2 linked regions of the Rhodopseudomonas palustris genome follow. The protein of the gene in region 1 binds, or shares a complex with, the protein of each later gene. Links are inferred from orthologs where the notes say so. Each region holds a gene or a part of one and is shown in the gene's direction. Other genes may lie near its edges.

What was found.
Region 2: the proteins of dnaG (region 1) and RPPS3_RS15880 are in contact, whole or in part, in a crystal structure (PDB 2R6A), measured with the Geobacillus stearothermophilus proteins. The link is inferred for Rhodopseudomonas palustris from one-to-one orthologs. Residues at the interface, in WP_049624496.1 of Geobacillus stearothermophilus: Lys456, Leu457, Leu458, Pro459, Ala460, Asn463, Ala464, Leu467, Leu535, Leu536, Ile537, Ala538, Gln544, Glu545, Asp548, Tyr549, His552; in WP_033016901.1 of Geobacillus stearothermophilus: Ser13, Glu15, Ala16, Gln18, Glu91, Leu92, Asp94, Ala95, Val96, Pro97, Thr98, Ala99, Ala100, Asn101, Tyr104, Tyr105, Ile108.

What each region holds. Positions count from the first base shown.
Region 1 is NZ_CP019966.1:1,473,827-1,477,044, forward strand. The notes cover bases 315-3,218. They hold dnaG (DNA primase), read left to right. Parts: upstream 315-707; coding sequence 708-2,729; downstream 2,730-3,218. Other genes in these bases: RPPS3_RS24845 (VOC family protein), read left to right, coding at 315-433; rpoD (RNA polymerase sigma factor RpoD), read left to right, coding at 2,989-3,218. Outside these bases: more of RPPS3_RS24845, read left to right, coding at 1-314. UniProt on the Escherichia coli protein: RNA polymerase that catalyzes the synthesis of short RNA molecules used as primers for DNA polymerase during DNA replication.
Region 2 is NZ_CP019966.1:3,404,404-3,407,631, forward strand. The notes cover bases 139-3,052. They hold RPPS3_RS15880 (replicative DNA helicase), read left to right. Parts: upstream 139-804; coding sequence 805-2,301; downstream 2,302-3,052. Other genes in these bases: RPPS3_RS15875 (hypothetical protein), read right to left, coding at 210-407; alr (alanine racemase), read left to right, coding at 2,369-3,052. Also shown: more of alr, read left to right, coding at 3,053-3,228. UniProt on the Escherichia coli protein: The main replicative DNA helicase, it participates in initiation and elongation during chromosome replication. Travels ahead of the DNA replisome, separating dsDNA into templates for DNA synthesis.

The sequences.
Region 1 (3,218 bases):
AGGGCTCAAGCAGTATCCCCTATCCGCCCTGTCTCAGATTTGTGCGATCGACTACACGGCCGTTATCGCTCGCAACATGCCTGCGATGCGGACATTTTATGGTGATTTGCTTGGGTTTTCATTGATTCGGGAGCTGTCCCCGAACTGGGTGGAGTATCGGGTCGGCGGTAACGTCCTTGCGCTCGCCAAACCAAGGTTGACAGCTGCAGATCCTCCGATCCCGTTAGGCATTGCATCGGTTCAGCTGGCGTTTCGCGTACCTCTGGCCGAGGTCGATCGATGCGCTGCTGAGCTTGCCCAGAAGAGCGTCGCATTGTTATCGCCCCCGATGGACCAGAGCTTTGGACACCGAACACTGTTTTTCCGGGATCCCGACGGAAACCTGCTGGAAATCTTCGCAGAGATCCCGTCACCCCCGGTGTCCGAGCGCTAGGTGGTCCTGGTTCTTGTCGGATCGCGACGCGGGCACAACCTCATATGGTGAGGAGGCCCGAAGCGTCGTCTCGAACCATGGGTGGCGGGGCTGGTCCATGGGGCTCTCATCCTTCGAGACGTCGGCGTTGGCGAGGATTCATCTCTGTTTGCGCTGTGGATAGCCGGGACAATTCGGCGCAACCTCGTCTTCACCTCGCGTGAGCCTATATCCATGGTCGGTTGGCGCCGCTGGTGAGCGCTGTTTGCTGAAGCCCTTAAAACCTCCCGAGCCCATGCGCTTCTCGCCGCAGTTCCTCGACGATCTGAAAGCCCGGCTGTCGGTGTCGGAGGTGGTCGGCCGTCGCGTCAAGCTGAAGAAGGCCGGGCGGGAGTGGAAGGGGCTGTCGCCGTTCCAGCAGGAGAAGACGCCGTCCTTCTTCGTCAATGACGAGAAGCAGGCGTGGTTCGACTTCTCCTCGGGCAAGAACGGCTCGATCTTCGACTTCGTGATGCTGACCGAGGGCGTCGACTTCCCGGAAGCGGTCGAACGGCTGGCCGCGATGGCCGGCGTCGCGCTGCCGGTGCAGACGCAGGAGTCCGCGCGCCAGGAGCAGCGCCGCAAATCGCTGTACGACGTGATGGAGCTGGCGGCGAATTACTTCGCCGACAATCTCGCCTCGCGCGCCGGTGCCCGCGCCCGAGGTTATCTCGCTGATCGCGCCATCATGCCGGGCACGCAGGTCAAGTTCCGCCTCGGCTACGCGTCGAACGAGCGCTACGCGCTGAAGGAGTATCTCGGCAAACACGGCGTGCCCGTGCCCGACATGATCGAGGCCGGACTGTTGTCGGCGGGCCCTGATATTCCGGTGCCGTTCGACAAATTCCGCGATCGGGTGATGTTTCCGATCACCGATCTCCGCGGCCGTGTGATCGCGTTCGGCGGCCGTGCGCTGGAGAAAGATGTCGCGGCCAAGTACCTGAACTCGCCGGAGACGCCGCTGTTTCACAAGGGCGACAATCTCTACAACCACGCGCCCGCGCGCAAAGCCGCGCACGACGGCGGCGCGGTGATCGTGGTCGAGGGCTATGTCGACGTCATCGCACTGGTCACCGCCGGTTTTCCCGCCACCGTCGCGCCGCTCGGCACCGCGCTGACCGAAGCGCAGCTTCAGCACCTCTGGAAGATGGCCGACGAGCCGATCCTGTGCTTCGACGGCGATCGCGCCGGACAGAAGGCGGCGTATCGCGCCGCCGATCTGGCGCTGCCGCATCTGAAGCCCGGCAAGAGCCTGCGCTTCGCGCTGCTGCCGGAAGGCCAGGATCCCGACGATCTCGCCCGCGCCGGCGGCCGGCTCGCGGTCGAGGAGGTGATCGGTGCGGCGCGGCCGCTCGCTGACATGTTGTGGGCGCGCGAGGTGGAGGGCGGGATGTTCGCCACCCCGGAGCGGCGCGCGGCGCTGGAGGCCCGGATCAACGAGCTATCCAACGGAATCCGCGACGAAATCGTCCGCAAGCACTATCGCCAGGACCTCACCGACCGGCTGCGCACCGCGTTCGCCCCGCAGGGCGGATTTGGGGGCGGCTATGGCGGGGGATTCGGGGGCGGTTTCCGGGGCGGCGGGGGCGGCGATTCGGGTCGCCGATTCGCCCCGAGCGGCGGTTTTCCACAGGGCGGCGGCCGGTTCGCCCCGCGCGGGCGTCCGGGACAACCGACGCCGATGCTGGGCCGCGGCCCCTACCAGATTGCCAGCCCGGACCTGATCGCCAGTCCGATCATGCGCGGCCAGCGCTCGGCGATGTCGCGCCGCGAGGCGCTGATCCTGATCTCGCTGCTCAACCACCCCTGGCTGCTCGACGACCATCTGGAGGAAATCGCCGCGCTGGAATTCGCCCATCCGGAGGCGCACCGGCTGCGGGCGGCGATCATCGCCGCATTCGCCCAGCATCACCACCGCGGCGACGATCCCCCCGAGCAGGCCGAGAAGCTCCGCGCAGATTTGGTTAAGGCAGGATTATCCGAGCAATTGCAGCGGGTTGAGCGGGTGATTACGACCTCGGCGGTGTGGGGGGCCGGCCCCAAGGCGGCGCGCGAGGACGTCCTTTCGACGTGGCAGCAACTCGTTGCCTTGCATCGACAATCCCACTCCTTACTTAGGGAATTGAAGGATGCCGAGCTGGCTTTGGGTGAAGACGGCAGCGAGGCGAATATGCGGTGGTTGAACGACGTCAAGGCGCGCCTGGCGCAGGTCGAGGGGACCGAGGCGCTGATCGAGGGATTCGGCGAATCCTCCGGCCGGTTCCAGCGCAGCGTGTGAGGCGGTCAGCGGAAGGCCCCGGGCGGGCGTCGAGTCGAAAAGACTCGCCAATCCCCGGATTTAGCTGCAAAAACAGGGTTAGTAAGGGCTTAACGGCATTCCGGTAGAAGGCCTTCGGGCGACCAATTTGGGTAACCAGCGAGCGGGATCGTGCGGGGTGGCGCAGGCGGGCGCCGCCCTTTGTGCGTCTCTCCCGATAAGGCAAGTTTTCATGGCGGCGCGGTGACGCCTCGTCCGTGAGCGCGTTCAGGAGCAGTGGATGGCCAGCAAGGCGAAGACGGTTCAGGTGCAGGACAAGGACAAGGACGACAAGGTAGACGCGCCGGAGAAGGACTCCGTCGACGCTCCCTCGCCGCTCCTCGACCTGTCGGATGCGGCCGTCAAGAAGATGATCAAGCAGGCGAAGAAGCGCGGCTTCGTCACCTTCGATCAGCTCAATGAAGTGCTGCCCTCCGACACCACGTCGCCGGAGCAGATCGAAGACATCAT
Region 2 (3,228 bases), 1.9 Mb from region 1 along the record:
ATCGGAGCGGCCGATCGAATGCCGCTGCATCACGCCGTCGTCCTTGAGCAATTCGGCACGGCGGCGGAAGTAGGTGTCGTAGTGATCAACAGCCGATCACTCGCGACGACATCGCGGCGGGGGAGAAACGACTTCGCGGGATTGAAAGCAGCCGCTAGCCGCGGCTGCAACGCGCCGGCGAGCAAACCTGCCGGGCAGTGTTGGAATTCTCAGCTGACGAGACGGACCGGATCCTCATGGTCCGGCGCCAGGGGCAGCGGGCGTGCCAGATGAGCCTCGGCAGCGCACAGCAGTTCGCGGTCGCAAGGCCGATGCTCGGCCTCTTCAGCCGAGGCGCGCTCGAAAGAATCGATCAGCGAGGTCAGCCAATCGCGGTCGGAGTGGTCGTGGCAATACTGCTGCGCCATCTGCTCTGTCCATCATCCGAGGCGCCTCGCGAGCCGCTGCGAAGTCCTCGACGCTCTTGCCCTGTACCGCGTCACCTTGTTCGAGTGCATCCCGTCAGGGAGCCTCGGTGATCGCGTCTTGCCGCTATCATCGCCGAAAATTCTTACGAATCCCCGACTGGAGCGGATCGATCTGTCTCGACCGTCCATTTTGAACTGTCGTCCGACCGCCGCTAGAGGTTCAATGCCGCCGGAGGTCACGCCGGAACGCGTCAAGCACGTGTGATGGCGGCTGTTGCGGTCATCCACATTCTTGTCGCGCTGGTGCATAACGCGCGATTGCGGCTTTCGCTCCCGAGCAAATCGGCGCTTTAGTCGCGCCCCGCATACGACAAATTCGACCCGATATTCGAGAGCTATGGCCGCATCTGATTCGAACGTTCTGAAGCTCGCGCCGGAACCCGGCGCGCCGGCTTTCCGGACCGCGCCGCACAACATCGAGGCCGAACAGGCCCTGCTGGGCGCGATCCTGGTCAACAATGACGCGTTCTACCGGGTGTCGGACTTCCTCGAGCCGAAGCACTTCTTCGAGCCGATCCACCAGACCATCTTCGAGACCGCTGCCAGCATCATCCGCGCCGGCAAGATCGCGACGCCGGTCACGCTGAAAACGTTCCTGGCGGCCGATCTCGATCTCGGCGGCCTGACGGTCGCGCAATACCTGGCCCGCCTCGCCGCCGAAGCCACCACGATCATCAACGCCCAGGACTACGGGCGGACGATCTACGAGCTGTCGCTGCGCCGCGATCTGATCGGCATCGGCACCGACATGGTCAACGTCGCCTTCGACGCGCCGGTCGACTTCGCGCCGAAGAACCAGATCGAAGACGCCGAGCGCCGGCTGTACGAACTGGCGGAATCCGGCCGCTATGACGGCGGCTTCCAGAAATTCTCCCAGGCGCTGACCACCGCCGTCGACATGGCGGCGAAGGCGTTCCAGCGCGACGGAAAACTGTCGGGTATCTCCACCGGACTGCGCGACCTAGACACCCGGATGGGCGGTCTGCAGCACTCCGACTTGATCGTGCTCGCCGGCCGTCCCGGCATGGGCAAGACCGCACTCGCCACCAACATCGCCTACAACGTCGCCAAGGCCTATCGCGGCGAAGTGCAGCCGGACGGCTCGACCAAGACCGTCAATGGCGGCATCGTCGGCTTCTTCAGTTGCGAAATGTCGGCCGAACAGCTCGCCACCCGTATTCTCGCCGAGCAGGCCGAGATCGCGTCGAGCAAGATCCGCCGCGGCGGCATCTCGGAAGCCGACTTCGACAAGCTCCGCGACGTCTCGATCGAATTGCAGTCGCTGCCGCTCTTCGTCGACGAAACCGGCGGTCTGTCGATCGCCCAGCTCACCGCCCGCGCCCGCCGCCTGAAGCGGCAAAAGGGCCTCGACATGATCGTGGTCGACTACATCCAGCTGCTGCAGGGCTCCAGCAAGAAGGGCGACAACCGCGTCCAGGAAGTCACCGAAATCACCACCAGCCTGAAGGCGCTGGCGAAGGAATTGAACGTCCCCGTCATCGCGCTGTCGCAGCTCTCGCGTCAGGTTGAATCCCGCGACGACAAGCGGCCGCAGCTCTCCGACTTGCGTGAATCCGGTTCGATCGAACAGGATGCCGACGTCGTGATCTTCGTGTTCCGCGAGGAATACTATCTGCAGAACAAGGAGCCGCGGCCGGGTACGCCCGAGCACGAGAAGTGGGCGACCGACATGGAGCTGGTGCACGGCAAGGCCGAAGTGATCATCGCCAAGCAGCGCCACGGTCCGACCGGCACCGTCGATCTGCAGTTCGAAGGTCAGTTCACCCGCTTCAGCGATCTCACCGACGACAGCCATCTGCCCGAACGGATTTGATGCCGAAGCGGATCTGAGCCGCGCCGGCCGCCGTTGAACGCGCTGCAGGCAACGCATAAGGTGCGCCATGCATATCCTTCCCGATCCGAACGCCACCGTCGCCGAGTTGTTGACGCCGGAGGCGGGCAAAGCTGCTGAGTTCGCCGCGGCCAACGCGGCAGCAACCGGCATTCTCACCGTCGATCTCGACGCGCTGGTCGCGAACTGGCGCAAGCTCGAGAAGACCGCCATCCCCTCCGAATGCGCCGGCGTCGTCAAAGGTGACGCCTATGGCTGCGGCGCCGGTCCCGTCACCAAGGCGCTGCTCGCGGCCGGCTGCAAGACCTTCTTTGTCGCCACGCTCAGCGAAGCCCGCATCGTGCGCGAAGCCGCCCCCGAGGCGACGCTGTACGTGCTCGACGGGTTCTTCCCGAACTCCGGCGACGAATTCGCCAAGCTGAACTGCCAGCCCGTAATCGGTGATCTGTACGAACTCGCCGAATGGGACGTGTTCTGCCGCCGCACCGGCTGGCGAGGCGGTGCGGCGCTCCACATCGACACCGGCATGAGCCGGCTCGGCCTGACCGTCGTCGAGGCGCAAGGCATCGTGCCGCGCATCATCGCCGGTGACCATGGCATCACGCTGGTGATCAGCCACCTCGCCTGCGCCGATCTCGTCAACCATCAGCTCAACGCCAAGCAGGCCGCGGCATTTCGCGAGATCGCCGGTCAATTCGCCGGCGTGCCGGCGTCGCTGTCGGCGTCGTCGGGTATCTTCCGGGGGCCGCAGTTCGCGTTCGATCTAGTCCGCCCCGGCGCGGCGCTGTACGGCATCAATCCCACGCCGGAAGCCGACAATCCGATGCAGCCGGTGGTCGATCTGAAAGCGCGGATCGTCCAGGTCCGCAGCGTCGAGCGCGGCGACACCGTCGGCTACGGCGCGACCTG